DNA from 2 places in the Leclercia sp. genome. Region 2 is predicted to be linked to the other one. Evidence: predicted binding sites of a transcription regulator. Region 2 holds the regulator's gene; the other holds the start of a gene.

Region 1 (16,161 bases), on a different contig from region 2:
GTAGTTCCCTTGAAGAAAAGGTGTTAACGACCATTGTAGCGCGTAACCGCGATCCTTAAACCAGAATTGTGTGAAGCTTATGCGTTGCCGAACATAATCATTAGCGTTATAGTTATCCCGCTTATTCTCAGGGCGGGGCGAAATTCCCCACCGGCGGTAAATCAACCTTCGCGTTGAAAGCCCGCGAGCGCTTTGGGTGCAAACTCAAAGGTCAGCAGATCCGGTGTAATTCCGGGGCCGACGGTTAAAGTCCGGATGGGAGAGAGTAACGAACCAGCCGGGCGAGGCCCGCTCACGTTATTTTTTTGCCGTACTACGGCGCTCCTAAGACTGCCCTGATTCTGGTAACCATAATTTTAATGAGGTTTTTTTACCATGAATCAGACGCTCCTTTCCTCTTTCGGCACCTCTGCTGACCGTGTAGAACACGCGCTTGCTGCGCTTCGCGAAGGTCGCGGCGTGATGGTGCTTGACGATGAAGATCGTGAAAACGAAGGCGATATGATTTTCGCCGCCGAAACCATGACCGTTGAACAGATGGCGCTGACCATCCGTCACGGCAGCGGTATTGTTTGCCTGTGTATCACCGAAGATCGCCGTAAGCAGCTGGATCTACCGATGATGGTAGAGAACAACACCAGCGCCTATGGCACCGGTTTTACCGTGACCATCGAAGCGGCCAGCGGTGTGACCACCGGTGTGTCAGCTGCTGACCGCGTGACCACCGTGCGCGCAGCCATTGCCGATGGCGCAAAACCTTCTGACCTGAACCGTCCGGGCCACGTATTCCCGCTGCGCGCGCAGCCGGGTGGCGTCCTGACGCGCGGCGGCCACACCGAAGCGACTATCGATCTGGTGACTCTGGCCGGTTTCAAACCTGCCGGTGTGCTGTGTGAACTGACCAATGATGATGGCTCTATGGCGCGCGCGCCGGAGTGCATTGAATTCGCCGGTAAACACAACATGGCCGTGGTCACCATCGAAGATCTGGTGGCGTATCGCCAGGCGCATGAGCGCAAAGCCAGCTGATAACACAGCATAAAAAACGCCGGGATAACCCGGCGTTTTTTTAGCCTATTCCTGCCGTCTGGAGCAGCACCAGACTGAGTCCCATCACCGACATCCCGCACAGCACACCGTAGCTGGGGTTGTTATTCGGATCGATCTCTTTGGCGAGCGGCATCAGCTCATCCACCGACAGCGCCACCATAATCCCTGCTACTGCCGCCATAATGGCCGCCATTACCACCGGCGAAATCAGACTGCCGAGAATCAGCCACGCCAGCACCCCGCCGAGGATCTCTGCCATGCCGGATATACCTGCCCAAAACACCGCTTTACGCTTTGAGCCCGTGGCCGCATAGACCGGGCCCGCTACCGCCAGTCCTTCCGGGATATTATGCAATGCGACTGCCAGCGCAATACCGAAACCCAACTCCAGATTGTTGCTGGCGGTCACGTAGGTGGCGACACCTTCGGGGAAGTTGTGCAGGCTGATGCCGAGGGTCAGCAGCATCGCTGTACGCCTCAGGTTGCCCGGCAGCGGCTGACTGCCCTTTTGCATCAGATCCTGCGGATGCGCGTGGGGCAGCATTTTGTCCAGTGCAAAGTAGCCCAGCAGACCAATGACAAACATCCCGTACCCGAGTACCGGCGACATGCCTTCCGTACCGAGGGCGGCAGGCAGCATCTCCATCAGGGAGATGAGCAGCATGATCCCGGCGGCAAAGCCGAGGGAAAAGGCCAGCACGCGGTTAGAGGGCTTCTGGCCCAGGACGCCGAGCATGGCGCCGATAAAGGTGGCGGCACCTGCAAGAATAGTCAGAATCAGGGGAACTGACATTCACCTCTCCTTATGATAATGATTCTCATTCATATTAAAGGCTAAACGCACGCAACGCGAGCGGGTACAGACGCCTTTACAGATCCCTTACATTCAAATTTCCTGATGATCTTCATCATGGTTATCTGAGTTCATCTTATCCGGATAACGGGTAAGGTAAAGCAATCAAATCGACACCTTGTGTAAGGATATCATCATGACTTCTTCCCGTATGCCAGCGCTGTTTTTGGGTCACGGTAGCCCAATGAATGTGCTGGAAGATAACGTCTACACCCGCGCCTGGCGACATCTGGGCGAGACGTTGCCGCGTCCGAAGGCGATTGTGGTGGTCTCCGCACACTGGTTTACCCGTGGCACCGGCGTCACCGCGATGGAAACGCCGAAAACCATCCATGATTTTGGTGGGTTCCCGCAGGCGCTGTACGACACGCACTATCCAGCACCGGGATCCCCGGCACTGGCGCAGCAGCTGGTGGATCTGCTGGCACCGATCCCTGTCACCCTCGATAAAGAGGCGTGGGGCTTTGACCATGGCTCCTGGGGCGTGCTGATCAAGATGTACCCGGAAGCCGACATCCCGATGGTGCAGCTCAGCATCGACAGCACCAAACCGGCGGCCTGGCACTTAGAGGTGGGCCGTAAGCTGGCGTCTCTGCGTGATGAAGGCATTATGCTGGTAGCCAGTGGCAACGTGGTGCATAACCTGCGTACCGCCCGCTGGCACGGGGAAAATACGCCTTATCCGTGGGCGACGTCTTTCAATGATTACGTGAAAGCGAACCTTAACTGGCAAGGGCCGGCAGAAGAGCATCCGCTAGTGAATTATCTGGCGCACGACGGCGGCTCGCTCTCTAACCCGACGGCGGAACACTTCCTGCCGCTGCTCTATGTCCTGGGCGCATGGGACGGCCAGGAGCCAATTACTACGCCGGTGGACGGTATCGAGATGGGCAGCCTGAGTATGTTGTCGGTGCAGGTGGGGTAAAGCGCCCGGTGGCGCTACGCTTACCGGGCCTACGGGATTTGTAGGCCGGGTAAGGCGAAGCCGCCACCCGGCAATGCGGTTACTCCACAAAAATATGCGGATAGAAGCGGGACAGATCCTGGGTGATCAGCGCCCGATCCTCGCGAATACCGATCCCGGCTGGCTGATCGTTGATTAGCCAGCTGCCAATCAGCATATAGCTGTCGCCATACTTCGGTAGCTGACAGAACTGCTGGACGATCATTCCTTCTTCGCCATACGGGCCTTCTACCGCTTCCACGGTGTTACCGTTTTCGATAATCGACACGTTGGCTCCCTCGCGGGAGAAAATCGGCTTTTTGACGTACTTATCCATTTGTGGATAGTCATCTTCCGCGAAGTACGCCGGCAGCAGATTGGGATGGTCCGGGAACATCTCCCACAGCAACGGCAGCAGGGCTTTGTTGGAGATAATGCTCTTCCAGGCCGGTTCCAGCCAGCGCACGCCGGCATCTTCCAGCTTGGTGGAGAACACTTCGCGCAGCATGTATTCCCACGGATAGAGCTTGAACAGGTTGCTGATCACCTGATCCTGCGTGTCGGTGAACTGACCTTTTTCGCCAAGGCCAATATCTTCGATATAGAGGAATTCAGTGGCGACTTCTGCCTCGGCGGCACAATCCTGCAGATACTGCACCGTGCCGCGATCTTCGACCGTGTCACGACAGCAGGCAAAGTGCAGTAGATTGAAGCCATGCTGCTCGCGCAGCTCAGCGAAACGCTCGATCAGCTTTTCCTGCAGGCTGTTGAACTGGTCGCTGCCTTCCGGTAGATGACCGGCGTTCTGCTGATCTTCCAGCCAGATCCACTGGAAGAAGGCCGCTTCATACAGCGAGGTGGGCGTATCGGCGTTGTTCTCGAGCAGCTTCGGCTCGCCGGTGCCATCCCACGCCAGATCGAGGCGCGAATAGAGCGACGGCTGATGGGTCAGCCATGACTGACGCACAAAGCCCCAGGTGTGCTTCGGAATGCGGAATTTGGTCAGCAGCTCATCGCTGTTAATGACCTTCTCCACCACCTTCAGGCACATCTGATGCAGCTCTGCCGTTACCGCTTCCAGCTTCTCAACCTGGGCGAGGGTCAGCTTGTAATAGGCATCTTCACACCAGTACGGCTCGCCGTACATGGTGTGAAAGTTGAATCCGTATTCGGTGGCTTTTTCGCGCCAGTCCGGGCGCTCAACAATACTGACTCGTTCCATTATCAGCCGCCCATAGAGCGAGTTGAGGTGCCGGCCGCGCTGCGTTGCATGGTGTTCTGTTTGGCAACAGAATCACCAAAGCCGCCGCGGGTAACGGTATTAGTGGTGGCCGGTTTTGGCGCCATCGCGGTTTTAGGTACGTTCATGGTACGGCCTGGCTGGGCGGCACCGTAACCTTTGCCGCTGGCATCGGTGTACTGGCCATAAGCCGGGCTGGCCGGGTTCTTCGAGCTGAACAGGGGCTGCTGTTGATAGCCCGCACCGCCGCTCATCAGACGGCCCATCATGTAACCCGCCATCAACGGCATCCAGAAGCTTCCGCTGGATTGGGCCTGCGCCTGGTTTTCTGCTGGCGCGGTGCCTGCCTGAGCCGGGGTCGGTGCCTGCTGGCACTGGCCTTCACCGAACTCTGCCACGCAGTCTTCACGGCTGGCGTATTTCGGCGCGGTACGTTCCGCTTCCTTCAGGGCGTTGTTGTACGAGGTGGTACACTCCGCGCTTTTGCCGGTAGCGGCCGCACAGTCATCGGCGTTTTGATAGAGGGAAACCGTTTCGTCGGTTTTTTCACAGCCTGCCAGCATAAAAGCGGCGCTCAGCGCCAGGGCGACAGGGGTGAAATGACGCGCGTTCCAGCTTTTACGGAACGAGGCGTGATTAATAGATTTTGTCCGTTTCATCATTGTCTTCCAGGACCCAGTGGTAAAACACAGAAAATAACGCTCAGAATAGAGGATGAGTGGTGGAAATTGAAGCTATCGGAGTCAAAGAGGAGGATCTTTACGTTGGCTTACGTATTTTTGTCGGACTGGGGGGATTTACCCGGCCTGGTGGACCCAGGCCAGGTAGCAGCATCAGTTGCTGGTGGTGCGTGCAGTAGCAGGGGTCAAACCGTCAGCAGACGCGTCCTGCTGTGGGTTTTCCGGCGCGACGGCTTCAGGCGTGGTCGAGATCGGTTTACCTAATGAACCGTTGAGCGCAACCAGATCCTGCTCGTTCAACGTACCCAGCGCCTGCTTGATGTTCAGCTGGTTAATCAGGTAGTTATAACGGGCGTTGGAGAGCTGTTGTTTGGCGTTATACAGCGTGGTGGTCGCGTCCAGCACGTCGACAATGGTACGGGTACCCACCGCGTAACCGGCTTCTGACGCATCCAGTGAGCTCTGGGCAGAGACAACGGCCTGTTTGTAGGCGTTGATGCTGCTGACAGAGGCGTTCACGTTGTTGAAGGAGGAACGCACGGTCTGCACAACGCTGCGGTGCGCGCTTTCAAGCTGCTCGCTGGCACCGACAAAGTTGTACTGCGCCTGTTTGACCTGCGAGTTGACCTGGCCGCCCTGATAGATTGGCAGGGAGAAGTTCAGGCCGATTTTGTTCTGGCCAACGTCGCTGTCGTTGTACTGGGCACCACTGGTGCGGGAACCGCTGTAGCTGGTGTTAGAAATGCCGCTGGAGGCACTCAGGCTCAGGGTCGGCAGATGGCCATCCTGTGCCAGGCGGATCTGCTCGCGGGCCAGATCCTGGCTCAGACGGGCCTGCAACAGGTTAAGGTTACGGTTTTCAGCTTCTTTCAGCAGGGCATTCACCGCCTGCGGCTTTTCAGTTTTGAAGTGATCAACGTTTAACGATGCCAGTTGCGGGTAGTAATTACCGGTGACCTGACGCAGCTCTTCAACGGCGTTATCCAGATCGTTACGCGCGGTCACTTCGTTCGCCAGCACGCTGTCGTATTGTGAACGGGCGTTCTGTACGTCAGTGATGGCAACCAGACCCACGTTGAAACGCTGGGTGGTCTGATCGAGCTGGCGATAGATAGCTTGTTTCTGCGCTTCAATGTAGGAGAGCGTATCGATTGAGCTCAGCACTTTGAAGTAGGCGGTTGCGGTATTAAGGATCAGCGTCTGCTGGTCGGTCTGATAGGTGACATCCTGAATACCGGCAGATTTCTCCTGCAGGCTCAGGTTACGCCATTTGGACATATCAAACAGCGTCTGGGTTAACTGGAGCGAACCGCTGGTGACGTTGGAGTCGACGCCGTTAGCATCACGATAACCGTTGTTATAGGTATAATCGGCACCCAAACCCAGCTGTGGTAATAATGGGCTGCGTGCTTCATTAATTTTTTCAAAGGCAGCATCACGATCGGCAGCGGATTTACGCAGTTCCGGGTTGCTCAGACGTGCCTGCTTATAAACCTGTATCAGGTCTTCTGCCTGACTCAACGCGCTGAAACCCGTCAGGCTCAGGCCGATGAGGATGGGGAGCAATTTCTTCATTTGCTTTCCTTGTTGTGAAGCTTAGTTAGCGCTGATCTAATTAAAAAATATCTACCGATTCTAGCAGACTTCGCCACTGCAAAAGGTTGGCGTTCCGTGCCATGCGGCAGTAACTTGCACCAATTTACCATACTGTAGTAGAAACCGCAGTTTAGCAGAATTGAATTTCACCTTAACGCCACCATTTATACCAGGATGCAAACATGGATAAACCAGAAAAGTTGCCAGTGACTTTTACAAAAAACGATGTAGAAATTATTGCACGAGAAACGCTCTACAGCGGATTTTTTTCACTGGAATTATACCGTTTTCGCCATCGTTTGTTTAACGGTGAAATGAGTGGCGAAGTCAGGCGCGAAATTTTTGAGCGCGGGCATGCCGCAGTCTTGCTACCCTTTGACCCAGTGCGTGACGAAGTGGTACTGATAGAGCAGATTCGCATTGCCGCGCTGGATACCAGCGAAAGCCCATGGTTACTTGAGATGGTGGCCGGGATGATCGAAGAGGGCGAGACGCCGGAAGATGTCGCCCGCCGCGAGGCGATGGAAGAGGCCGGGCTGGACGTCGGTCGGACAAAACCGATCACCAGCTATCTGGCAAGCCCAGGGGGCACCAGCGAGCGCCTGTCAATTCTGGTTGGCGAAGTGGACGCCACGACCGCGCAAGGGATTCACGGTCTGGTTGATGAAAACGAAGATATTCGGGTTCATGTGGTAAGTCGGGAGCAGGCTTATCAATGGGTAAAAGAGGGGAAAATCGACAACGCGGCTTCTGTCATCGCTTTGCAATGGCTACAGCTGCATTATCAGGACTTACGAAACGAGTGGAAAAGATGAAGCGTTATACACCTGACTTCCCTGAAATGATGCGTCTGTGCGAGACCAATTTCGCACAATTACGCCGACTACTGCCGCGTAACGACGTGGCCGGTGAAACAGTGAGCTATCAGGTGAGCAACGCGCAGTATCGGTTAACTATTGTTGAATCAACCCGTTACACTACCCTGGTGGAGATTGAGCAAACCGCGCCGTCCATCAGCTACTGGAGCCTGCCGTCAATGACGGTGCGGCTCTACCATGACGCGACGGTCGCTGAAGTGTGTTCAAGCCAGCAGATCTTCCGCTTCAAAGCGCGGTATGATTACCCAAATAAAAAGTTGCATCAACGTGACGAAAAGCATCAAATTAACCAGTTTTTAGCCGACTGGCTAAAATATTGTTTAGCACATGGAGCAATGGCGATTCCGGTTTGTTAGCGTCGTAAACCTACCTAAGGACACCATTTGGAAAGCCTGTTGAACCTGACTGTTGCTGGTGGGGCGCCAGTCAGGGTATTACAAATTACTGATACTCACCTGTTTGCCAAAAAGCATGAAACCCTGTTGGGTGTTAATACCTGGGAGAGTTATCAGGCTGTTCTGGAAGCCATTCATGCCCAGAAGCGCGAATGCGATCTGATTGTCGCCACGGGCGATTTGGCGCAGGATCAAACCTCCGCGGCTTATCAGCATTTTGCTGAAGGTATCGCGAGCTTTAATGCGCCCTGCGTCTGGTTACCCGGTAATCACGATTTTCAACCTTCGATGTACAGCGCGCTTCAGGATGCGGGGATTTCGCCTGCGAAGCGGGTTCATTCAGGCGACAACTGGCAGATCCTGCTGCTCGACAGCCAGGTCTTCGGCGTGCCGCACGGCGAGCTGAGCGAGTTTCAGCTGGAGTGGCTCGAAGCAAAGCTGGCGGCCGATCCCGAGCGTCACACCCTGCTTTTATTGCATCATCATCCGCTGCCAGCAGGATGTAGCTGGCTCGATCAGCACAGCCTGCGCAACTCTGCAGATCTCGATCAGGTGCTGATGAAATTCCCACGGGTCAATAACCTACTTTGCGGCCATATTCACCAGGAACTCGATCTCGACTGGAACGGTCGTCGCCTGCTGGCTACGCCCTCCACCTGCGTGCAGTTCAAACCGCACTGTGCGAACTTCACCTTAGACACCATTGCCCCAGGCTGGCGCTGGCTGGATCTGCATCCCGACGGTCGGCTTACGACTGAAGTCTGCCGCCTGGAAGGCTCGCAGTTCCGCCCGGATACTGCGTCAGAAGGCTACTGATGTCTGCGCTCCTTTATTTGCACGGGTTCAACAGTTCCCCGCGTTCGGCAAAAGCGACGCTGTTTCGACAGTGGCTGGAGGTCAATCATCCCCACGTCGAGATGATCGTCCCGCAGCTGCCGCCTTACCCGGCCGACGCCGCCGAAATGCTGGAGGCGATTGTCATGGCCCACGGCGGCGAGCCCTTTGGCGTGGTGGGGTCATCTCTCGGTGGCTATTACGCCACCTGGCTGTCCCAGTGCTTTATGGTGCCTGCGGTGGTAGTCAACCCGGCGGTGCGGCCTTTTGAGCTGCTGGTGGGCTATCTGGGGCACAACGAGAACCCCTACACCGGACAGCAATATGTGCTAGAGTCACGCCATATTTACGACCTCAAAGTTATGCAGATTGACCCGCTGGAAGCGCCAGATCTTATCTGGCTGCTGCAACAGACGGGTGATGAAGTGCTGGATTACCGCCAGGCGGTGGCGTATTACGCCTCCTGCCGCCAGACTATAGAAGAGGGCGGTAATCATGCCTTCACGGGCTTTGAGGATCATTTCACCCAGATTGTCGACTTTCTTGGTCTGCACAGCCTCTGACAATCGCTGCGAATTGCTAGTTTAAATCATGACGCAAACCTATAACGCTGATGCCATTGAGGTACTCACCGGGCTTGAGCCGGTTCGCCGCCGTCCGGGGATGTACACCGATACCACGCGCCCAAACCATCTGGGCCAGGAAGTAATTGATAACAGCGTCGACGAAGCGCTGGCGGGTCATGCCAAACGCGTCGACGTCATTCTGCACGCCGACCAGTCGCTGGAAGTGATCGACGACGGTCGCGGCATGCCGGTGGATATTCATCCCGAAGAGGGTGTCCCGGCGGTTGAGCTGATCCTCTGTCGTCTGCACGCGGGCGGCAAATTCTCCAACAAAAATTACCAGTTCTCAGGCGGCCTGCACGGGGTAGGTATCTCCGTGGTCAACGCCCTGTCAAAACGGGTTGAAGTCACCGTGCGCCGCGACGGCCAGGTGTACAACATTGCCTTTGAGAACGGTGACAAAGTCCAGGATTTGAAGGTGATCGGCACCTGCGGCAAACGCAATACCGGCACCAGCGTCCACTTCTGGCCGGACGAGAGCTTCTTCGATAGCCCGCGTTTCTCGGTCTCGCGCTTAACGCATATTCTGAAAGCGAAAGCGGTCCTGTGTCCTGGGGTGGAAATCACCTTTAAAGACGAGGTCAACAACAGCGAGCAGCGCTGGTGCTACGAGGACGGTCTGAACGACTACCTGGGCGAAGCGGTCAACGGCCTGCCAACCCTGCCGGAAAAACCCTTTATCGGTAATTTTTCCGGGGATACGGAAGCGGTGGATTGGGCGCTGCTGTGGCTGCCGGAAGGCGGCGAGCTGCTGACCGAAAGCTACGTAAACCTGATCCCGACCATGCAGGGCGGGACGCACGTGAACGGTCTGCGCCAGGGGCTGCTGGACGCCATGCGCGAGTTCTGCGAATACCGCAATATCCTGCCGCGCGGCGTGAAGCTGTCGGCGGAAGATATCTGGGATCGCTGCGCCTACGTGCTGTCGGTCAAAATGCAGGATCCGCAGTTTGCCGGGCAGACCAAAGAGCGTCTCTCCTCGCGCCAGTGCGCGGCGTTCGTCTCCGGCGTGGTGAAAGATGCCTTCAGCCTGTGGCTGAACCAGAACGTACAGGCCGCAGAGATGCTGGCCGAAATGGCGATCTCCAGCGCCCAGCGTCGTCTGCGCGCCGCGAAAAAAGTGGTGCGTAAAAAGCTGACCAGCGGCCCCGCGCTGCCGGGCAAGCTGGCGGACTGCACCGCGCAGGATCTGAACCGCACCGAGCTGTTCCTGGTGGAAGGGGATTCGGCAGGCGGATCGGCCAAGCAGGCGCGCGATCGTGAATATCAGGCGATCATGCCGCTGAAGGGCAAGATCCTTAACACCTGGGAAGTCTCTTCCGATGAGGTGCTGGCGTCGCAGGAGGTGCATGACATCTCGGTGGCGATCGGTATCGATCCGGACAGCGACGATCTGAGCCAGCTGCGTTACGGCAAGATCTGCATCCTTGCGGATGCGGACTCCGACGGTCTGCACATCGCCACCCTGCTGTGCGCGCTGTTCGTGAAGCACTTCCGCACGCTGGTGAAAAACGGTCATGTCCACGTGGCGCTGCCGCCGCTGTACCGTATCGATCTTGGTAAAGAGGTCTATTACGCCCTGACCGAAGAAGAGAAAGCGGGCGTGCTGGAGCAGCTGAAACGCAAGAAGGGCAAACCAAACGTACAGCGCTTTAAAGGGCTGGGCGAGATGAACCCGCTGCAGCTGCGTGAAACCACGCTCGACCCCAATACCCGCCGTCTGGTGCAGCTCACCATCAGCGATGAAGACGAGCAGCAGACCAACGCGATGATGGATATGCTGCTGGCCAAGAAGCGCTCGGAAGACCGTCGCAACTGGCTGCAGGAGAAGGGCGACCTGGCGGATATCGAAGGTTGATGCATTGCCGGGCAGCAAGGTAAAAGCAAAAAGGCAACGTAAGTTGCCTTTTTTTATGTTTGCGCCCTCTCCCTGTGGGAGAGGGCTGGGGTGAGGGCATCAGGCCGCACTATGATTCTTCCGGTACTGCAAGGGCGTCTCTCCGATGCCCTTTTTAAATGCGCTAATAAAATACGTCACATCCGAAAACCCCACCCGCGCGGCGATCTCCCGCACGCTCGCCTCCGTGTGCAGCAAACTTTCGCAGGCCTTACGCAGGCGTAACGTATTCAGGTAATCGTGAATTTTCTCCCCCGTTTCGGCATGGAATTTCCGTGAGACGTAGCTGCGGGATTTCCCCAGCTCGTCTGCCAGCGCATCAAGGCTGAATTTTTGCTGGTAATGCTCATCCAGCCAGAACATCACCTGGCTGGCGATGCCCTGGCTGTTGCCGGGCTGGCCTTCGTCATCGTGCGGCAGCATGGCAAACAGCCCAATCAGCAGGCTGGCGACGCGCTCGCTGTTCATCGGCGGCGGGTAACAGCGGAACAGATGGTCGAGATGGCTGTGGCAGTGCGCCATATCCGCCACCCAGGCTTCGCCCCCGCGCTGCGACAGTTTCTGTAGTCGCTGCTGGGTCTGGGGAAAGTCGCGCAGCGCCTTCAGGACCGCATGCTGGTCGAGATGAATAATGGTGCGGCGGTAGTTCGCTTCGGCCTGCGGATCAACCATCACCTTATGCAGGGTAAAGGGCGGAAAGAAAAACAGTCGGCCCGGGCGCATGGTGTAGTGGCGATTATCGACAATCGCTATGCCAAACCCTTCTTCAACATAAAGAATTTCCAGACACTGGTGCCAGTGGTGGTAGCGCACGGTGTTGGCGAACAGGCGACTGAACGACACGATGGCGTCGTTCAGGGTAATCAGCTCAAGGCGTTCTGCCGTGGGTGTCTCGCGCATAGTGCAATAAAACTCAACTTTTCCCTTTTCCTGCCTCTTTATAAACCACCTTTTTAAATTTCCTCAACTGCGGGTTTATTCATCTCTCGCTCCTGTGACCCGGGTAACATTTCTGCCCCTCGCTGATTAACTATTCTTTGCCGCAGTTGATTACGAGGACGACCCTATGTGCGCGGCAAACAAAGAAAAATCAAATCCGTTGTCATCCCGCCAGGATCTGGTGGCGGCCCTCAATACCCTGCTGGAAGCGGTAGATACCCAGTTCCCGGCAGGCCGTTCCCGCTTTTCGCTGGGTGATACCAGCGCGCACTACGCTACGGATGTCGCGCAGATGGAGGGGCTGTCCCGGGTACTGTGGGGGTTGTTTCCGCTGATGGCCGCAGGCGACACCACGCCGTTCAGGGACAAATACATCGCCGCCATTAAGCAGGGCACCGACCCGCAGAGCGCGGGCTACTGGGGCGAGGCCGGGCCTTACGATCAGCGTCTGGTGGAGATGGCGGCCTACGGCCTCGGGCTGGCGCTGCTGCAGGAGAAGCTCACCGATCTGTTCAGCGAGCGCGAGCTGATGAACCTGCACGCCTGGCTAAACCAAATCACCGACGCGACGATGCCGGACAGCAACTGGAACTACTTCGCCATCATGGTGCAGCTCGGCTTTAAGCGTGCCGGGTTGCCATACGACCAGCAGGCCATCGATCGCCGCTTCGCGATGATGGACGCCTACTACCTGGGGGAGGGCTGGTACTCCGATGGTCCGGGTCGGCCAAAGGATTACTACATCTCGATGGCGTTTCACTTTTATGGCCTGATCTACGCCACCCTGAGCGGTGATGAAGCACGGGCAGAGGTGCTGCGCCAGCGTTCGCGTCTGTTTGCCGAAGACTTTATTTATATGTCGGCCGCCGACGGTGCTTCGGTACCCTTTGGCCGCAGCCTGACCTACCGCTTCGCGATGGTCGCCTTCTGGAGCGCGGTGGCCTTCTCCGGGCTGGAGGTGTTCACGCCGGGCATCGTGAAGGGGATCATCCTGCGTCATCTGCGCTGGTGGCAGCAGCAGCCGATAACCGATCGCGACGGGATCCTGACCCTCGGGTTTGCCTACCCGAATCTGGCGATGTGCGAGGACTATAACAGCCCCGGCTCGCCTTACTGGGCGCTAAAAACCTTGTTGATCCTGGCCCTGCCGGAGAGCCATCCGTTCTGGCAGGCCGACGAGCAGCCGCTGCCTGCGCTTGCCGAAAAGCGCGTCATCCCCCATGCCCAACAGATCCTGATCCATACCGACCATGTGACGATGCTCACCGCCGGTCAGCTGGAGCTGAACAACTACGTCAACACCGAGGCGAAATACACCAAATTTGCCTACTCCAGCCGCTTTGGTTTCACCATTGAGCGCGGGCGTTTTGGCCTCAAGCACGCGGCCTGCGATTCCATGCTGCTGCTGGCTGATGGCGATAACTACTTCCGCGGACGCCGCGAGTGCGAGGAGGTCCGTGTTAACGAAAATTATATTTTTTCGCGCTGGTCGCCGTGGCACGACGTCCAGATCGACAGCTGGCTGGTGCCCTTCGGCGAGTGGCATCTGCGTCTGCACCGCATCAACAGCGCCCGCACGCTGCAAACGGTCGAGGGCGGGTTTGCGGTGTTGAAAACCGAGCCGCAGCTTCTCGGTCGTGGCAGTTACCTGAGCGCAGATAACGGCAGCAGCGCCATTGTCGATCTCTCGCCTGCCATCACTCGTCAGCCCGACAGCGTGGTGACGCCGCCGAACAGCAGCATCATGTTTGCCGACTGCGCCGCCATTCCGGTGCTCGCCGCCGCCATCCCGCAGGGAGAGAGCTGGCTCTGCTGCGCGGTGACGGCGTCTGCACAGAATAAAAACAGGGCGGAAAGCCCACAACTGCATATCAACAATAACCAGGTCGTGATTCGTGCGCCTGGAAGCGAACGTCAGCTGTCGTTCATTTTATAAAGCCCTTACCCTGGATATCGGCGAGGATGGTATGAATAACAAAACTGAATATTACAAAATCAGCAGTTTTATCTTTCTCTATTTCTTTACCTGGTCGGCAAGTATTGGTCTGCTGGCGATCTGGCTCGGACAAAAAGCCAATCTCAGCGGGTCGGTGATCGGCACCGTATTTGCGGTGAACGGCGTCTTCTCCGTTATTCTCAAACCGATCTACGGCTATATTCTGGATAAGATCGGCATGAGCAAATACCTGCTCTATTTTGTGGTGGCGATGTCCGCCCTGATGGCGCCGTTCTATATTTATGTTTATCAGCCGCTGTTAATGTCCAATACCATGCTGGGGATTATTATCGGCGCGCTCTATTTAAGCTTCGCCTGGTATGCGGGCGTGGCGGCGTGCGAATCCTATTCCGACCGTTTCAGCCGCCTGAATGGTATGGAGTTCGGGCAGATCCGCATGTGGGGATCGCTCGGGTGGGCGGTGGCCTCCTCGTTCTCCGGCCTGCTGTTTAACCTCTCGCCGTCTTACAACTTTATTATGGGCAGCGTGGCATCGGTGATTATGCTGATCGTCCTGCTAAGCCTGAAAGTGAATACCCACTCGGCCCATGCCGGTGAGGTGCTGACCAAAGAGAAAATCGCCCCGGCGGATGTCTATGCCCTGTTGCGCAGCCGCAAGTTCTGGGCCTTCTGCCTGTACGTGGCGGGGGTGGCGTGGATGATGTTTATCGCCGAGCAGCAGTTCTCCCGCTATTTCGTCACCTTCTTCGATGATGTCCACCGGGGCAACGCGGTGTTTGGCTATCTGGGTACCGTGCAGTCGGGAATGGAGTTCGTCATGTATATGGTGATCCCGCTGTTTGTGAACTTTATTGGGGCCAAGCGGGGATTGTTAATCGTCGGCCTGGTTGTCGGGGCGCGACTGATTATTTCCGGGATGTGCGATTCGCACCTGTTAATTTCGGTCCTCAAGCCGCTGTACGGTCTGGAGATCTGCCTCCTGCTGGTGTCGGTATTTAAATATATCGCCGAGCATTTCGATAAACGCGTCAACGCCACCATGTACCTGCTGGGCTATCAGGCGATGCTCTACGTCGGCAATGTCGTGGTGTCGTCCCCGGCCGGGTATATGTATGACCGCATCGGCTTTGAGCAGACCTATATCATCATGGGCGCCACGGCGCTGACCTTTACCCTGATTTCTGCGTTTACCTTATCCGCCTGCCAGAGCAAATGGCGCGGGGCGAAAACGCTGAACGTTGCAGAACACCACTAATTTACGCCGTCAAAGAAGGAATCGAATTATGTTAAGTCATATCACCGAGGAACGTCTGGCCGATATTCCTGCGCCCGTCGACGAACGCGCTTTTAGCGATGAATTAAGCTCGGCGCGCAGCCACGTCCTCGATTTGATTAGCCGTCATTTAACGGCGTTCGGCGACAAATTCCCGGCAGAAACCTGCAAGGAGGGGTATTACCCGCTGACGGAGAACGTCGAGTGGACCACCAGCTTCTGGACCGGACAGCTGTGGCTGGCATGGGAGATGAGCGGTGACGACAAATTTCGCGCCATGGCTGAGAAACACACCCGCTCGTTTGGCCTGCGCATCGCCGGGCGCAGCGACACCAACACCCACGATCTCGGCTTCCTCTACACGCTCTCCTGCGTGGCAGACTGGCGGCTGACCGGCAGCCGTGAGGCGCGCGGCTTCTCGCTGCTGGCCGCCGAAGCGCTGCTGGAGCGCTTTCACGAGAAAGCGAAGATCATTCAGGCGTGGGGCGATCTGGCGGATCCTGAGCAGGCCGGGCGGATGATCATCGACTGCAACATGAACCTGCCGCTGCTCTACTGGGCGACCGAGCAGACCGGCGACCCGCGCTTTGCCGAGGCCGCAAAAGCCCACGTAATGCAGGCCGCGACTTATCTGATCCGCGAAGATGCGTCGACCTTCCACACCTACTATATGGACGTGGTCACCGGCGCGCCGCGCTACGGCAACACCCAGCAGGGCTATGCGGATGACTCCTGCTGGTCGCGCGGCCAGGCGTGGGGGATCTACGGCTTTCTGCTGAGCTACATCTATACCGGCGACGCGACGATGATCGCCCTGTCAAAACGGCTGGCGAACTACTTCCTCAACCGCCTGCCGGAAGATTACGTCTGTCACTGGGATCTGGCCCTGGTGGGCACCGACGCCCTGCGTGATTCGTCGTCGGCGGCGATTGCAGTGTGCGGCCTGCTGGAGCTGGTGAAGCACCTGCCGGTGACCGACCCGGATCGCGAGCGCTATCTG
Region 2 (16,161 bases):
CGTCGAAGAGTGTGATGGACGCAAACAGGTTCGCTGCTACGTCATCAAACAACCTGCCGCTCAGCCTGCGCTGCTGAAAGGAGAAACATTATGAGTAAATCCAACAAAATGGGGGTGGTGCAGCTCACCATTCTCACCATGGTCAACATGATGGGCTCCGGCATTATCATGCTGCCAACCAAGCTTGCGGAGGTGGGGACGATCTCGATCATCTCCTGGCTGGTGACGGCGGTAGGTTCGATGGCGCTGGCGTGGGCCTTCGCCAAATGCGGGATGTTCAGCCGCAAGTCGGGCGGGATGGGCGGCTATGCCGAGTATGCCTTCGGGAAGTCGGGCAACTTTATGGCCAACTATACCTACGGCGTGTCGCTGTTGATCGCCAACGTCGCGATTGCGATTTCGGCGGTGGGTTACGGTACCGAGTTGTTCGGTGCCACGCTCAGCCCGGTACAAATTGGGCTGGCGACCATCGGCGTGCTGTGGCTCTGCACCATTGCTAACTTTGGCGGGGCGCGTATTACCGGGCAGCTCAGCAGCATCACCGTCTGGGGGGTGATCATCCCGGTGGTCGGGCTGTGCATCATCGGCTGGTTCTGGTTTAGCCCGACGCTGTACGCCAACTCCTGGAACCCGCACCATGTGCCGTTCTTCACCGCGGTAGGCTCGTCCATCGCCATGACGTTATGGGCCTTCCTCGGACTGGAATCCGCCTGTGCTAACGCCGAAGTGGTGGAGAACCCGGAGAAGAACGTGCCGATTGCGGTGCTGGGCGGCACCCTGGGCGCGGCGGTGATCTATATTGTTTCCACCAACGTAATTGCCGGGATTGTGCCAAATATGGATCTGGCCAACTCCACCGCGCCGTTCGGGCTGGCCTTCGCGCAGATGTTCACTCCGGAAGTCGGGAAAGTGATCATGGGTCTGATGGTGATGTCGTGCTGCGGTTCCCTCCTCGGCTGGCAGTTCACCATCGCCCAGGTGTTTAAAACCTCGGCCGATGCCGGTTACTTCCCGAAAATCTTCTCCCGCGTCACCCAATCAGAAGCACCGGTACAGGGGATGCTGGCGATTGTCATCTTCCAGAGCGGCCTGTCCCTGATGACCATCAGCCCGTCGCTGAACAGCCAGTTTAACGTGCTGGTCAATCTGGCGGTGGTGACCAATATCATCCCGTATATCCTGTCGATGGCGGCGCTGGTGATTATTCAGAAGGTGGCGAAGGTCGACCCGGGCAAAGCGAAAGTGGCCAATATTGTGGCGCTGGTGGGGGCAATTTACAGCTTCTATGCCCTCTACTCTTCCGGCCAGGAAGCGATGCTCTACGGGGCGATGGTGACCTTTATGGGCTGGACGCTCTACGGGCTGGTGTCACCACGCTTTGAGCTGAAAAATAAAATGAGCTAATAAAAAACGGCAACCCCAAGGTTGCCGTTTGAATTCGTAGGCCGGGCAAACGCAGTGCCGCCCGGCACACCTACAGCACTTATGCGTTTTTCAGCACTTCACTCACAATCTCAACCGCTTCTTTCTCAATCTGCTGACGATGCTCAGCGCCGAGGAAGCTTTCACAGTAGATTTTGTACGCGTCTTCGGTGCCGGATGGACGCGCTGCGAACCAGCCGTTCTCGGTCATCACCTTCAGGCCGCCAATCGACGCGCCGTTACCCGGTGCAGCCGTCAGACGTGCGGTGATCGGGTCACCCGCCAGGGTGCTGGCGCTGACCATCTCTGGCGACAGCTTTGACAGCGCCGCTTTCTGTGCAGAAGTGGCAGAAGCCTGCAGACGGTTGTAGCTCGGGGCACCGAAACGGGCTGCCAGCTCGTTGTAGTGCTCCTGCGGGTTCTTACCGGTAACGGCAGTGATTTCCGCCGCCAGCAGGCACATGATGATGCCATCTTTATCGGTAGACCACGGCGTACCGTTGAAGCGCAGGAAGGACGCGCCCGCGCTCTCTTCGCCGCCAAAACCGAAGCTGCCGTCGAACAGACCGTCAACAAACCACTTGAAGCCAACCGGCACTTCTACCAGCTTGCGGCCCAGGTCGTTAACCACACGGTCGATCATGGCGGAGGAGACCAGGGTTTTACCCACGGCAACCTCTGCGCCCCACTGTGGACGATGCTGGAACAGATAGTTGATCGCTACCGCCAGGTAGTGGTTCGGATTCATCAGGCCCGCCGGGGTGACGATGCCGTGACGGTCATAATCCGGGTCATTAGCGAAGGCGAGGTCAAACTTGTCACGCAGCGCCAGCAGACCGGCCATCGCGCACTCGGAGGAGCAGTCCATGCGGATCGCGCCGTCTTTATCCAGGTGCATAAAGCGGAAGGTCTGATCGACGTGATCGTTGACGATGGTCAGATCCAGCTTGTAGTGCTCGGCAATGCGTTTCCAGTATTCGATACCGGAACCGCCGAGGGGGTCCACGCCCAGCTTCAGGCCGGCTTTCTGGATCGCCGCCATATCGACGATATCCGCCAGCCCTTCAACGAACGGCTGCACCAGATCCTGCTCTTTCACGTGGCCGGAGGCCATCGCTTCGTCCAGGGAAATGCGCTTCACGCCTTTCAGGCCGTCGGCCAGCAGGGCATTGGCACGATCTTCCACCACTTTGGTGACGTTGGTGTCAGCCGGGCCGCCATTCGGTGGGTTGTATTTGATGCCGCCATCTTCCGGCGGGTTGTGGGATGGCGTGATCACAATACCATCCGCCTGCGCACCGCCTTGCTGGTTATGCACCAGAATGGCGTTCGAGACCGCAGGGGTCGGCGTATAGCCGTTGTTTTCCTGAATCACGACGTCCACGCCGTTGGCGGCCAGTACTTCCAGCACGGAAATAAAAGCGGGCTCTGACAGAGCGTGGGTATCTTTACCGACGTAGCACGGACCGGTGATGCCATTTTTGGCACGCTCTTCCGCGATGGCCTGAGCAATGGCCAGAATATGCGGCTCGTTAAAGCTGTGGCGTACCGCACTGCCGCGGTGCCCGGATGTACCAAACTTCACTGCGTGTTCTGCGTTACCCACTTCCGGCTTCAGCACGTAGTACTGCGCGGTAAGCTGGGCGACGTTAATCAAATCGCTCTGTTGTGCAGGTTGACCCGCACGATTGTGATTTGCCATTGCCTGGTCCTTCTGATGCAAGGGTTAGATAGTGCCGCAAACCTTATCAGTCAATTCCGCCGGGAACTGCATGGATTGCATGATGTGTTCGATCATGCTGCGCTTGCGTCCGGTGTTGGTATTGGTGATTACCCAGTACGGCGTACCAGGCAGGTGCTTGGGCTTAGTTTGATTGCCATTCTGTAACAGCGTTTGCTCGTCAGCCGCGAAATAGACGCGGGTACGACCGTGAAGTGACTCCGTCGCGTCGGCAAATGCGTTGTTATCCAGTGAATAGAGTGTAGTCAGCACCAGCATAAAGCGGTTAACTGCTTTCTTCTGCTCAGCGTATTCGTCAGAGAGCAGCAATTCGCGCATCGCACGCACTTTGTCTTTTACCGGTGACAGCGGCTTTTCCTGTGCGACAGCAGCGGGCTGGCGCGTTTCTTTGATGGCCGGAGCGGCAGACTGCGAGGCGGCGGCAATTTTCAGCATGCGCCGTAAAATGTCGGACGCGCTCTCACCAATGTGCCGCGTCTGGCTGGCGATATACTGATAAAGCTCGTCATCAACTTCGATTGTTTTCATCTTAATCCAGTGCGATATCTTATCTGAATACAAGTCGTTGGGAGTATAAGGTCAAAACCCAACAGCGGATAGCGTCAAGCCAGAATGGCGGCAAAAGTCAGAATTAACTGTTTCCTTGCAGCCGGGCGGCAGAATGGTCAACATGATACCCTAACCTGACATACGTAAAAAAAGAACTTTGCCATGAAATTGAATACCCGAGCGCAATCTGCACAATCGCCGCACAATAATTCTCCCATCGTCCTGGTGCATGGCCTGTTTGGCAGCCTGGATAACCTTGGCGTGCTGGCACGGGATCTGGTGACCGACCACGCGCTGCTGCAGGTGGACATGCGCAACCACGGTCTGTCGCCGCGCTCGCCGCAGATGACCTACGCCGTCATGGCTCAGGATCTGCTGGATACGCTGGATGAACACCATATTGAAAAGGCGATCCTGATTGGTCACTCAATGGGCGGTAAAGCAGTAATGGCGCTGACGGCGCTCGCACCAGAGCGCATTGCCGGGCTGGTGGTGATCGACGTCGCGCCGGTGGATTATGACGTGCGCCGCCACGATGAGATCTTCGCCGCCATTAACGCCGTGACGGACGCAGGCGTCAGCACCCGCCAGCAGGCTGCGGCGCTGATGCGTGAACACCTTGACGAAGAAGGCGTGGTGCAGTTCCTGCTGAAATCCTTCGTCGACGGCCAGTGGCGCTTCAACGTGCCGGTTCTCTGGGACCAATACGATCAGATCGTCGGCTGGCAGCCGGTCGCCGCGTGGCCGCATCCAACCCTGTTTATTACCGGCGGCAATTCGCCGTATGTGACCGAAGCGTACCGTGATGCGCTGCTGGCGCAGTTCCCTCAGGCGCGAGCGCACGTCATTGCCGGGGCCGGACATTGGGTCCATGCCGAAAAACCGGACGCGGTGCTGCGCGCTATTCGCCGTTACCTCGCTGACATCGAAAATTGATTAAAAAGAGAGCGACTGGTCGCCTGCGGGCCTCCAGTCGTTGGCGTGCCGTTTTCGGTGATGTATGATGGCGCGCTTATCGCCCGGGCATTAGCAGGGTGTCTTGTTTCCCCCGAAGTCTCAGAATCATGGCCAAAGAACACACGGACCGCACGACAATAGATCTGTTCGCGAATGAGCGTCGCCCGGGACGACCGAAAACCAATCCGCTTTCGCGTGATGAACAGCTGCGCATTAATAAGCGCAATCAGCTTAAACGCGATAAAAGTCGTGGGCTTAAACGCGTCGAGCTGAAAATGAATGCTGAAGCCGTCGATGCGCTGAATGAGCTGGCGAATGCCCGTGAGATCAGCCGCAGTGAGCTTATTGAAGAGATGCTGATCGCGCAGCTCGAGAAATGGCACGGCAAAGCGTAAGTCAGAAAACTCCCCTTCTTGTTGCTTTCATGTAGCACAGAGTGCAGTCCTGCGTGATAGCAGTTTCCGCAGGCTTCTCTGTTCTGCTATGATTGCCCTTATCCGTGGCTAAATTGCGCCACCATACCATTAAGTATCAAGAGGTTATTTTACTCATGGCAATCATCGGCATTTTTTTCGGCAGCGACACGGGTAACACCGAAAATATCGCAAAAAACATTCAAAAACAGTTGGGTAAAGACGTTGCCGATGTGCATGACATTGCGAAAAGCAGCAAAGAAGATATCGAAGGCTACGATATTCTGCTGCTGGGCATCCCGACCTGGTATTACGGTGAAGCGCAGTGTGACTGGGACGACTTCTTCCCTTCTCTGGAAGAGATCGATTTCAACGGCAAGCTGGTGGCCCTGTTTGGCTGTGGCGACCAGGAAGACTATGCAGAGTACTTCTGCGATGCCCTCGGCACCATTCGCGACATCATTGAGCCACGCGGCGCGGTGATCGTAGGACACTGGCCAACTGCCGGTTATCACTTCGAAGCCTCTAAAGGTCTGGCCGATGACAATAACTTCGTGGGCCTCGCCATCGACGAAGACCGACAGCCGGAACTGACCGCTGAGCGCGTCGACAAATGGGTAAAACAGGTTCGCGAAGAACTGCACCTCGACGACATCCTCAACGCCTGATGATGTCGCGGCGCAACGCTAAAGTTGCGCCGCATCGATAGGTAATACCAATCAAAATAATTGCTACAAATTTTTAACTTTTGCTGCCATACCTGTACAATGATCCAGGAGTAAACGGGGAACCTTGTAACAACTTTGTTGGCGGTACCACGTTTTTATAAGCATACTTTACTTGAGACTTGCAGTTTTCATTACGTCATGGCAGTTCTATAATGAGACGCATTATCCCAGGTGCATTTTCTGTCACTTCTTCTTTAGAAGTGAATCGTTTAGCAACAGGACAGATTCCGCATGACTGACAACAACACCGCATTAAAGAAGGCCGGACTGAAAGTCACGCTTCCACGGTTAAAAATCTTGGAAGTGCTTCAGGGTCCGGATAACCATCATGTCAGTGCGGAAGACTTATACAAGCGTCTGATCGACATGGGCGAAGAGATTGGTCTGGCTACCGTTTACCGTGTACTGAACCAGTTCGACGATGCAGGCATCGTAACGCGTCATAATTTCGAAGGCGGTAAATCCGTGTTTGAACTGACGCAGCAGCACCACCACGATCACCTGATTTGCCTCGACTGCGGCAAAGTGATCGAATTCAGCGATGATTCCATCGAATTACGTCAGCGCGAAATTGCCGCACGTCATGGCATTCGTCTGACCAACCACAGTCTGTACCTGTATGGCCACTGTGCCGAAGGCGACTGCCGCGAAGATGACCACGCGCACGACACCAAATAATCTTTGCATAGACTCTGAGCCAACCTGACGGTTGGCTTTTTTTTGCCTGCGATAATGTAAAAAAGCCCGGTGGCGCTGCGCTGTCGGGCCTACAAGGGTGAAATCACCCCCAGGCCGGTAAGCATAGCGCCACCGGGCGTGGCAAACAGCTCATTACTTCGCGTTGTTGCTGCGGATCTCCTGCCAGATTTTATCGCAGTTTTTGGTCACGTCCTGATTGTTACCCGTTTTACGCGCCTGAATACAGGCCTGGTAATCCGCCACCCGGACGGTTTCCTGGGTCGCAAACTGTTCGTGCGCCTTCTCCTGACGCAGCACGTCCAGCACGCTCTGACAGGCTTCAATCTTTTCCGGTGACCCTTCAGCGGTATTGATGCACGCGCTGTAGGCCTCTTTCAGACGGGTATCTTCTTTCTGGGTCTGGGGTTGTGCGCAGGCGGCCAGTCCTGATGCCAGCACTGCGACCATGACGATTTTTTTCAACATAACGATCTCCAGTCAGGCGGGGAGTGAGTCCCCGCCCGGATTGTCATCAGAAGATGGTGAACGGGGCGATAACCATGAACTTCACGTCACGCTCATCCTGGAAGATGTTGCCGTAGCCGCCGCCATAGCTTGGGATATCGGAGTGGTTGTCATACTGCGTGAAGTGCAGTTTGAACATGGTTCCTTTCGCGCGGCCGTCCTGCAGGGTGTAGATCGCATCCAGGCTGTAGGCCGATTCCTTAATCTTGTTGGAGGCGATATCTTCACGCTGACCGGCGCTGTTGATTAACCAGTCTGACGGTTTCGCATCCCAGGCATAGACATAGGACGCGCCAACGCTCCAGCCCGCAAGGTTCCAGTTGCTCAGATCATACATGGCACCGAAGAAGACCGCTTTTTCGCCGTTGGCGTTAAAGTCGGAGCGGTTATCCCACCACACGTCCAGACGACCGTTGGAAGACGCATAGGTTGGGGTCATACGCTGCAGGAAGTAACCCTGCTGCCCTTCCGCCTTGACGTAAGTCCCTTCCAGACGTAAATCGACCTGGCCGACCTTGTAGCCCAGCGTCAGCGCCTGCAGCCATGCTGTACCATCGTAGATATCATTCTCGGTGCCGCTGTCGGCTTTATCACGCGTGCCGTAGAACTGATAGCTGGTGGAGAGCGGGCCACCCACGATATCAAGCTTGTAGCTGGCTTTAGCAAAGTACTGATCGATAAAACCTTCAGCCTGACCAAAGGCCGCTTCCAGAATCAGGTTGTTTTTGAAATCGTACTTCGCGCCGAAGGAGTGGAGATAGTCGACGCGGGTTTTCCTGTCATTCTGATAGAACTTGTCCATCTCGAGGTGCCACGGCGCTTTATATTCGTTGGTCCACATGTACGAGAAACTCAACGCACCGCTATCACCGTAGTCAAAGTTGGCCCCGGCTTCAGCACCCTGATAGGTACCCGGCATAAAGCTCCAGTGCGGCGCCAGCAGGGTTTGACCGGTTGGCTGCAACCAGCCACCGCGTGCCCAGACCGGACCGTATTTAAATTTAGCCGCCGCTTTGTACAGGCTGATCCCGCTCTTATCGCCGGACCAGTCCTCTTTATAAGCTTTGTTGCTGGAGGAGAAGGCAATTTCGTTCGGGTGACCGCTGTCGCCGTTTTCCGCCATTTCGATGGCCGTGAACGCAGCCAGATCGAGACCGAACATATCGGCGGCATAGCCGGACTGGAAATCAAGGTTGGCGTTCCAGGTGGAGTGAGCGAGGTTCGTTTTGTATTTGTCTGACTCGACATCTTTGCGGTCACGTTCACGCTGCCAGTAATAGACACCGCCCGTGAGGGTTGAATCATCAATGAAACCTTCGGCCTGGGCTTTCGGAGAAACCATCCAGCCTGACATTGCTGTAACACCGGCGATAGCCAGCGCAAGCGCACTACGTTTGCCACTAAACGTACGCATAATTAATCCTCTTTGACGTATTTAAAGCGCCTTAAACGGCGAAAAACAAAAAAGTAAAAAGCGGAGGCAATCGGAAATACCCGCTTACATCTCCTGCCCCTAGACTATTTTTCGCGACGCGAATTATCAATGCTTTTCAGCGATCAAAAGTCAGGATTATGACAAAGCGCACATATTTGGTTGCGATTTGTAACAAAGGAAATGAGGGAGGATTTTTATTTAAAATAATGTGCGGAATGAGCGATTTATTTTTAATAAATAAAAGTTAAATATCACATCCGGTATCTATAGCGGTTAATTTTTGAAAGGGAAGAGAAAGCTAACCGTTCTAAGAAACAGAATTAATTCGCAACGCGAAGATTTAAAGGTTTAGGGTACGAGCTGCGGGCAAAAAAAACGCCGCATTACGCGGCGTTTTCAGGAGGAAAAGGGATTACTCGCCCGCTTTCGCCCAGGTATCACGCAGACCAACGGTACGGTTAAATACCAGTTTGTCAGCGGTAGCATAGCGGCTGTCGAGGCAGAAGTAGCCTTCGCGCTCAAACTGATAAGCGTGACCGGCTACGGCAGCTTTCAGTGATGGCTCGGCAAAGCCCTGCTTGATCACCAGAGAATCCTGATTAATTACCTGCAGGAAGTCCTCTGCCGCACCCGGATTTGGCACGCTGAACAGGCGATCGTACAGGCGGATTTCAACCGGCAGCGCATGCGCCGCGCTCACCCAGTGGATCACGCCCTTCACCTTGCGACCGTCGGCCGGATCCTTGCTCAGGGTCTCAGCGTCGTAGGTGCAGAAGATGGTGGTGATATTGCCTTCCGCATCTTTCTCGACGCGCTCGGCTTTGATCACGTAGGCGTTACGCAGGCGCACTTCTTTGCCCATCACCAGACGCTTGTACTGCTTGTTGGCTTCTTCACGGAAGTCGGCGCGATCGATCCAGATCTCGGCGCTGAACGGCACCTCACGGCTGCCCATCTCCGGTTTGCTCGGATGGTTCGGCATGGTCACCAGCTCGCTTTCGCCCTGCGGGTAGTTTTCGATAACCAGTTTCACCGGATCGATAACCGCCATAGCGCGCGGCGCATTGTCGTTCAGATCTTCGCGGATACAGGATTCCAGCGACGCCATCTCGATGGTGTTGTCCTGCTTAGTCACGCCGATGCGTTTGCAGAACTCACGGATGGAGGCTGCGGTATAGCCACGACGACGCAGACCGGAGATGGTCGGCATACGCGGGTCATCCCAGCCTTCAACGTGCTTGTCAGTCACCAGCAGGTTCAGCTTACGCTTGGACATTACGGTGTATTCCAGATTCAGACGAGAGAACTCGTACTGACGCGGATGCACCGGAATAGAGATGTTATCCAGCACCCAGTCATACAGGCGACGGTTATCCTGGAACTCCAGGGTACAGAGTGAGTGGGTAATGCCTTCCAGCGCATCGCTGATGCAGTGGGTAAAGTCGTACATCGGGTAGATGCACCATTTGCTGCCGGTCTGGTGGTGATCGGCAAACTTAATGCGGTACAGCACCGGATCGCGCATCACGATAAACGGCGAGGCCATGTCGATTTTGGCACGCAGACAGGCTTTACCCTCTTCGAAGCCACCGGCACGCATTTTTTCAAACAGCGCCAGGTTCTCTTCCACGCTGCGATCGCGGAACGGGCTGTTTTTACCCGGCGCGGTCAGCGAGCCGCGGTATTCGCGGATTTCGTCAGCGGAAAGCTCGTCAACGTAGGCCAGGCCTTTATTAATCAGCTCAACGGCGTAGGCGTACAGCTGATCAAAATAGTCAGAGGAGTAGCAGATGTCGCCAGACCAGTTGAAGCCCAACCATTGCACGTCGTTCTTAATGGACTCTACGTACTCGATATCTTCTTTCACCGGGTTGGTGTCATCGAAACGCAGGTTGCATTGACCCTGGTAGTCCTGTGCGATGCCGAAGTTCAGGCAGATCGATTTCGCGTGACCAATATGCAGGTAGCCGTTTGGCTCCGGCGGGAAACGGGTATGAACTGTGGTGTGCTTACCGGTGGCCAGATCTTCATCAATGATCTGACGGATAAAGTTGCTCGGGCGGGCTTCAGCCTCACTCATCGTGGATTCCTCAAAGCGTAAACGACGTATAACGGCATATGATCTTATAAGCCGGGCGTAGTGACAACCTTTAGTTACGCAAAAAAAGGTCTATGAAGAGAATTATCGGGGCGATTGCTGCAAAAAAAAGCGGCGGGGATATCCCCGCCGCTCAGGCATTAACGCTGACTCAGGAGCACTTATTTGCCTTTAATTTCATACAGAGGTGTCTGACCGGCAACAACCTGACCCTGCGCCTTGATCACCAGGCCGCTGAAGTCGTCGATATTGCTGCAGACAACCGGACTGATCATGGAGCGCGCATTGGCGTTCAGGAAGTCGAGATCCATTTCCAGAACCGGCTGACCAGCAACCACTTCTGCACCCTCTTCCACCAGGCGTTTGAAGCCCTGGCCACCCAGCGCAACGGTATCGATACCCATGTGGACAACGATCTCCGCGCCTTTCTCTGTTTCCAGGCAGAACGCGTGGTTAGTATTAAAGATCTTGACGATAGTCCCGGCTGCCGGGGAGACCACGGTTTTATCCGTTGGTTTCACCGCCACGCCGTCACCTACCGCTTTGCTGGCGAAGGCTTCATCAGGTACCTGCTCCAGGGCAACCACGTCACCGGTCACCGGGGAAACCAGTGCGGCGATGGTGGTGGCATTGGGAACAGCCTGTGGCTTAACGGCAGCAGCAGGTGCAGCGGATGGCGCTGGTGCAGCTTCAGCAGCGGCAACCGGACCGGTAGTTTTCATGGCGTTGGCGATTTTCTCAGCCACGAAGCCGACAATAATCTGCACGCTGGTTTTGTTCAGGCGGATCACGCCAGACGCACCCAGACGTTTCGCCATTGCTTCGTTAACCAGAGAAGAGTCTTTCACGTTCAGACGCAGACGGGTGATGCAGGCATCAATACCGGTCAGGTTATCTGAACCGCCGACTGCCGCGATGTACTGACGCGCCAGGCCGGAAACGTCTTCCGTTGCGGTACCGCTCACGTTCACATCCTGACCATCCGCTTCGCTACCGGCAACCGCCAGCTCACGACCCGGGGTCATCAGGTTGAATTTGGTGATGGTGAAGCGGAACACCACGTAGTAGATCACGAAGAACGCCAGACCCTGCAGGATCAGCATGTACCAGTGAACCGCCAGCGGGTTACGGGAAGAGAGCACCATATCCACCAGACCCGCACTGAAGCCGAAGCCGGCAATCCACTGCATGCTTGCAGCGATGAACACGGAGATACCGGTCAGCACGGCGTGGATCACGTACAGCACTGGCGCAACGAACATGAAGGAGAATTCCAGCGGCTCGGTGATACCGGTGAAGAAGGCCGCGAACGCGCCCGCCATCATGATACCCAGCACTTTCGCTTTGTTCTCTGGACGCGCGCAGTGGTAGATAGCCAGCGCAGCACCCGGCAGACCGAACATCATAATCGGGAAGAAGCCCGCCTGATAACGACCGGTGATACCCACAACCGCTTTACCTGCTTCGATGGACTGTGCGCCGCCGAGGAAGTTAGGAATGTCGTTAATGCCCGCAACGTCAAACCAGAACACGGAGTTCAGAGCGTGGTGCAGACCGACCGGGATCAGCAGACGGTTGAAGAACGCATACACGCCCGCACCGACGGAACCCAGTTTCTGGATGTGCTCACCGAAGTTCACCAGACCGTCGAAGATCACCGGCCAGATGTACATCAGGATGAAAGCGACAACAATCATCACGAAGGAGGTCAGGATCGGCACCAGACGACGACCGCTGAAGAAGGAGAGCGCTTTTGGCAACTCAACGCTACTGAAGCGGTTGTACAGTTCAGCGGAGATGATACCCACGAGGATACCCACGAACTGGTTGCTGATTTTACCGAACGCTGCCGGAACCTGATCCGCAGGGATCTTCTGGATCATGGAAACCGCAGCAGGAGAGCAGAGCGTGGTCAACACAAGGAAGCCCACAAAACCGGTCAGTGCCGCAGCACCGTCTTTATCTTTGGACATACCATAAGCCACACCAATGGCAAACAGTACGGACATGTTATCAATAATGGCAGAACCGGACTTAATGAAGAACGCCGCTAGCGCGTTGTCTCCACCCCAACCCACAGGGTCAATCCAGTAACCGACACCCATCAGTATTGCTGCCGCTGGCAGCGTGGCGACCGGCACCATTAAGGCGCGGCCAACCTTTTGTAAATAACCTAAAATGCTCAATTTGTTCCCCCTATGAGACCCCGTTAACGGTGTGTTCTCAGCTGTGTTTTTATTGTGTCACTAACTTATACATACAGTTGATGATTCACTGGCTGATTGAGTGTGTGGAAAATTAATTCGTATCGCAAATTAAACGCGTACTTTTTGTGAGTTTTGTCACCAAATATTGTTTATCACCCTCCCCTGCACTGGCAAACTGTCAAAACTTATTTTATGATACGAAAAATCAAGACGGATTGCCCCCTCTCGGTGTGAACCAGGTTAGTCTTAATCATACCCGGACAAGCAATCCGCCAACTTTTATGAAAACTTCAGAGGTGAATAATGAGACTGATCCCCCTGGCAACTGCAGAACAAGTCGGAAAATGGGCTGCCCGCCATATCGTAAACCGTATCAATGCGTTCAAACCGACTGCCGATCGTCCTTTTGTGCTCGGCCTGCCGACCGGTGGCACCCCTCTTACCGCCTATAAAGCTCTGGTTGAGATGCATAAAGCGGGCCAGGTCAGCTTCGAACATGTTGTCACCTTCAACATGGACGAGTACGTTGGTCTGCCAAAAGATCATCCGGAAAGCTACCATAGCTTCATGCATCGTAACTTCTTTGATCACATTGATATTCAGCCGGGAAATATTAACCTGCTGGATGGCAATGCACCGGATATCGACGCTGAGTGCCGTCATTATGAAGAAAAAATTCGCGCTTACGGCAAAATTCACCTGTTTATGGGTGGCGTAGGCAACGACGGTCATATCGCGTTTAACGAACCGGCCTCTTCTCTGGCATCCCGTACCCGTATCAAAACCCTGACTCATGACACCCGTGTGGCTAACTCCCGTTTCTTTGATGGCGACGTGAACCAGGTGCCAAAATACGCCCTGACCGTTGGCGTGGGTACCCTGCTCGACGCGGAAGAAGTGATGATTCTGGTGCTGGGCGGCGTGAAAGCGCAGGCGCTGCAGGCGGCAGTGGAAGGTAACGTCAACCATATGTGGACCATCAGCTGCCTGCAGCTGCATCCGAAAGCGGTGGTGGTGTGCGATGAGCCGTCCACGATGGAACTGAAAGTGAAGACGCTGAAATATTTCAACGAATTAGAAGCAGAAAATATTAAAGGTCTGTAATGTAACGCCGCCTCTGTCCGCAGAGGCGGGATGCTATTTTTATACCGGGGGTCGTTATGTACGCTTTAACCCACGGTCGGATTTATACCGGCCATGAAATTCTGGATGACCATGCGATTGTGATCGCAAATGGCCTGATTGAACGTGTCTGCCCACTGGCCGAACTGCCGGCGGAAATAGAACAACGCTCGCTCAATGGGGCAATCCTCTCCCCCGGTTTTATCGACGTACAGCTTAACGGCTGTGGCGGCGTGCAGTTCAATGATACAGCGGAAGCCGTTACGGTTGAGACGCTGGAGATTATGCAGCGCGCCAACGAAAGATCGGGCTGCACCAGCTACCTGCCAACGCTGATTACCACCAGCGACGATCTGATGAAACAGGGCATTCGCGTCATGCGTGAATACCTCGCGAAATACCCGCACCAGGCGCTGGGCCTGCACCTTGAAGGTCCGTGGCTGAATATCGTCAAGAAAGGCACCCATAACCCGAGCTTCGTGCGTAAACCTGACGACGAGCTGGTCGATTTCATGTGCGCCAACGCAGATGTGATCACTAAAGTGACCCTGGCGCCTGAGATGGTCGATCCGGACGTCATCCGCAAGCTGGCGGGCGCAGGGATTGTGGTCTCTGCCGGGCACTCCAACGCCACGCTGAAAGAGGCCAAAGTGGGCTTCCGCGCCGGGATCTCCTTCGCCACCCATCTCTATAATGCCATGCCGTACATCACCGGGCGCGAGCCGGGTCTGGCCGGGGCGATCTTCGATGAGCCTGACGTCTACTGCGGCATCATTGCCGACGGGTTACACGTCGATTATGCCAACGTCCGTAACGCCAAACGCCTGAAGGGCGACAAGCTGTGTCTGGTCACCGATGCTACGGCGCCAGCAGGGGCAAATATTGAACAGTTCATTTTTGCTGGTAAAACAATATACTACCGGAATGGACTGTGTGTGGATGAGAACGGAACCTTAAGCGGTTCAGCGCTAACCATGATCGAAGGCGTGCGCAATCTGGTGGAACATTGCAGCATTGCCCTGGATGAAGTGTTGCGTATGGCAACCCTCTACCCGGCACGCGCGATTGGCGTGGACAAGCAGCTGGGCAGCATTGCTCCGGGCATGGTGGCCAACCTCACCGCATTCACACACGATTATAAAATCATCAAGACCATCGTTAATGGTAACGAGGTCGTCACAGAGTAAGTAAACGTATGACACCTGGCGGACAAGCTCAAATTGGTAACGTTGATCTGGTAAAGCAGCTGAACAGTGCTGCGGTATATCGACTGATTGACCAGCACGGACCCATCTCGCGGATCCAGATTGCAGAACAGAGCCAGCTTGCCCCCGCCAGCGTGACGAAAATTACCCGCCAGCTCATTGAGCGCGGGTTAATCAAAGAAGTGGATCAGCAGGCCTCCACCGGAGGCCGTCGCGCAATTTCAATTGTCACCGAAACCCGCCATTTTCACGCCATCGGCGTGCGCCTTGGCCGCCATGACGCCACCCTGACGCTGTACGATCTGAGCAGCAAAGCGGTTGCTGAAGAGCACTACTCCCTGCCGGAACGCACGCAGGAGACGCTTGAACACGCCCTGCTCAACGCCATTGAGCTGTTTATTGAATCCTGCCAGCGCAAAATCCGCGAGCTGATCGCCATTTCAGTGATCCTGCCCGGGCTTGTCGACCCTGAAAGCGGCGTGATCCGCTATATGCCGCATATTCAGGTCGAAAACTGGAGCCTGATCAACGCCCTGGAAAAACGCTTCGCCGTGACCTGCTTTGTGGGTCACGATATCCGCAGCCTGGCGCTGGCTGAGCACTACTTTGGTGCGAGCCAGGATTGTGAAGACTCTATTCTGGTGCGTGTTCACCGGGGGACGGGGGCCGGGATCATCTCCAACGGGCGTATTTTTATTGGGCGTAACGGTAACGTCGGCGAGATTGGCCACATTCAGGTCGATCCGCTGGGCGAGCGCTGCCACTGCGGCAACTTTGGCTGTCTGGAGACGGTGGCCGCCAACGCCGCCATCGAGCAGCGCGTGCGTCACCTGCTGGAGCAGGGTTACCAGAGTCGCGTCACGCTGGACGACTGTAAAATTAACGCCATCTGCAAGGCCGCCAACAAGGGCGACGCGCTGGCCAGCGAAGTGATCGAACAGGTTGGCCGCCATCTCGGCAAAACCATCGCCATCGCCATTAACCTGTTTAACCCGCAAAAAGTGGTCATCGCTGGCGAAATTACCGAAGCCGAAAAGGTGCTGCTGCCCGCAATCGAAGGGTGCATCAATACTCAGGCGCT

Evidence for each region. The regulator Fur, encoded in region 2, represses iron uptake genes when iron is present. The targets are predictions, from matches to a motif close to ATAATAATGAGAACNACTATCAA.
Region 1: the regulator Fur is predicted to act here: its motif matches at 1,856-1,878, upstream of zupT (zinc transporter ZupT).

The regions. Positions count from the first base shown of each region.
Region 1 covers NZ_DAIQCE010000009.1:53,902-70,062, reverse strand. Annotated here, with positions in the region: FMN riboswitch at 120-271, shown strand; gene ribB (3,4-dihydroxy-2-butanone-4-phosphate synthase) at 376-1,029, shown strand; gene zupT (zinc transporter ZupT) at 1,070-1,843, opposite strand; gene ygiD (4,5-DOPA dioxygenase extradiol) at 2,040-2,828, shown strand; gene V7Q49_RS18030 (glutathionylspermidine synthase family protein) at 2,908-4,068, opposite strand; gene V7Q49_RS18025 (DUF1190 family protein) at 4,071-4,745, opposite strand; gene tolC (outer membrane channel protein TolC) at 4,920-6,341, opposite strand; gene nudF (ADP-ribose diphosphatase) at 6,545-7,177, shown strand; gene V7Q49_RS18010 (DUF1249 family protein) at 7,174-7,596, shown strand; gene cpdA (3',5'-cyclic-AMP phosphodiesterase) at 7,624-8,451, shown strand; gene yqiA (esterase YqiA) at 8,451-9,032, shown strand; gene parE (DNA topoisomerase IV subunit B) at 9,061-10,953, shown strand; gene V7Q49_RS17990 (helix-turn-helix transcriptional regulator) at 11,053-11,892, opposite strand; gene V7Q49_RS17985 (DUF2264 domain-containing protein) at 12,059-13,867, shown strand; gene V7Q49_RS17980 (oligosaccharide MFS transporter) at 13,899-15,143, shown strand; gene V7Q49_RS17975 (glycoside hydrolase family 88 protein) at 15,172-16,161, shown strand, end outside.
Region 2 covers NZ_DAIQCE010000002.1:41,289-57,449, forward strand. Annotated here, with positions in the region: gene speF (ornithine decarboxylase SpeF) at 1-94, shown strand, start outside; gene potE (putrescine-ornithine antiporter) at 91-1,404, shown strand; gene pgm (phosphoglucomutase (alpha-D-glucose-1,6-bisphosphate-dependent)) at 1,484-3,124, opposite strand; gene seqA (replication initiation negative regulator SeqA) at 3,149-3,691, opposite strand; gene ybfF (esterase) at 3,875-4,648, shown strand; gene ybfE (LexA regulated protein) at 4,777-5,064, shown strand; gene fldA (flavodoxin FldA) at 5,220-5,750, shown strand; gene fur (ferric iron uptake transcriptional regulator) at 6,042-6,488, shown strand; gene chiQ (ChiQ/YbfN family lipoprotein) at 6,642-6,971, opposite strand; gene chiP (chitoporin ChiP) at 7,021-8,427, opposite strand; gene glnS (glutamine--tRNA ligase) at 8,861-10,528, opposite strand; gene nagE (N-acetylglucosamine-specific PTS transporter subunit IIBC) at 10,708-12,732, opposite strand; gene nagB (glucosamine-6-phosphate deaminase) at 13,057-13,857, shown strand; gene nagA (N-acetylglucosamine-6-phosphate deacetylase) at 13,914-15,062, shown strand; gene nagC (DNA-binding transcriptional regulator NagC) at 15,071-16,161, shown strand, end outside.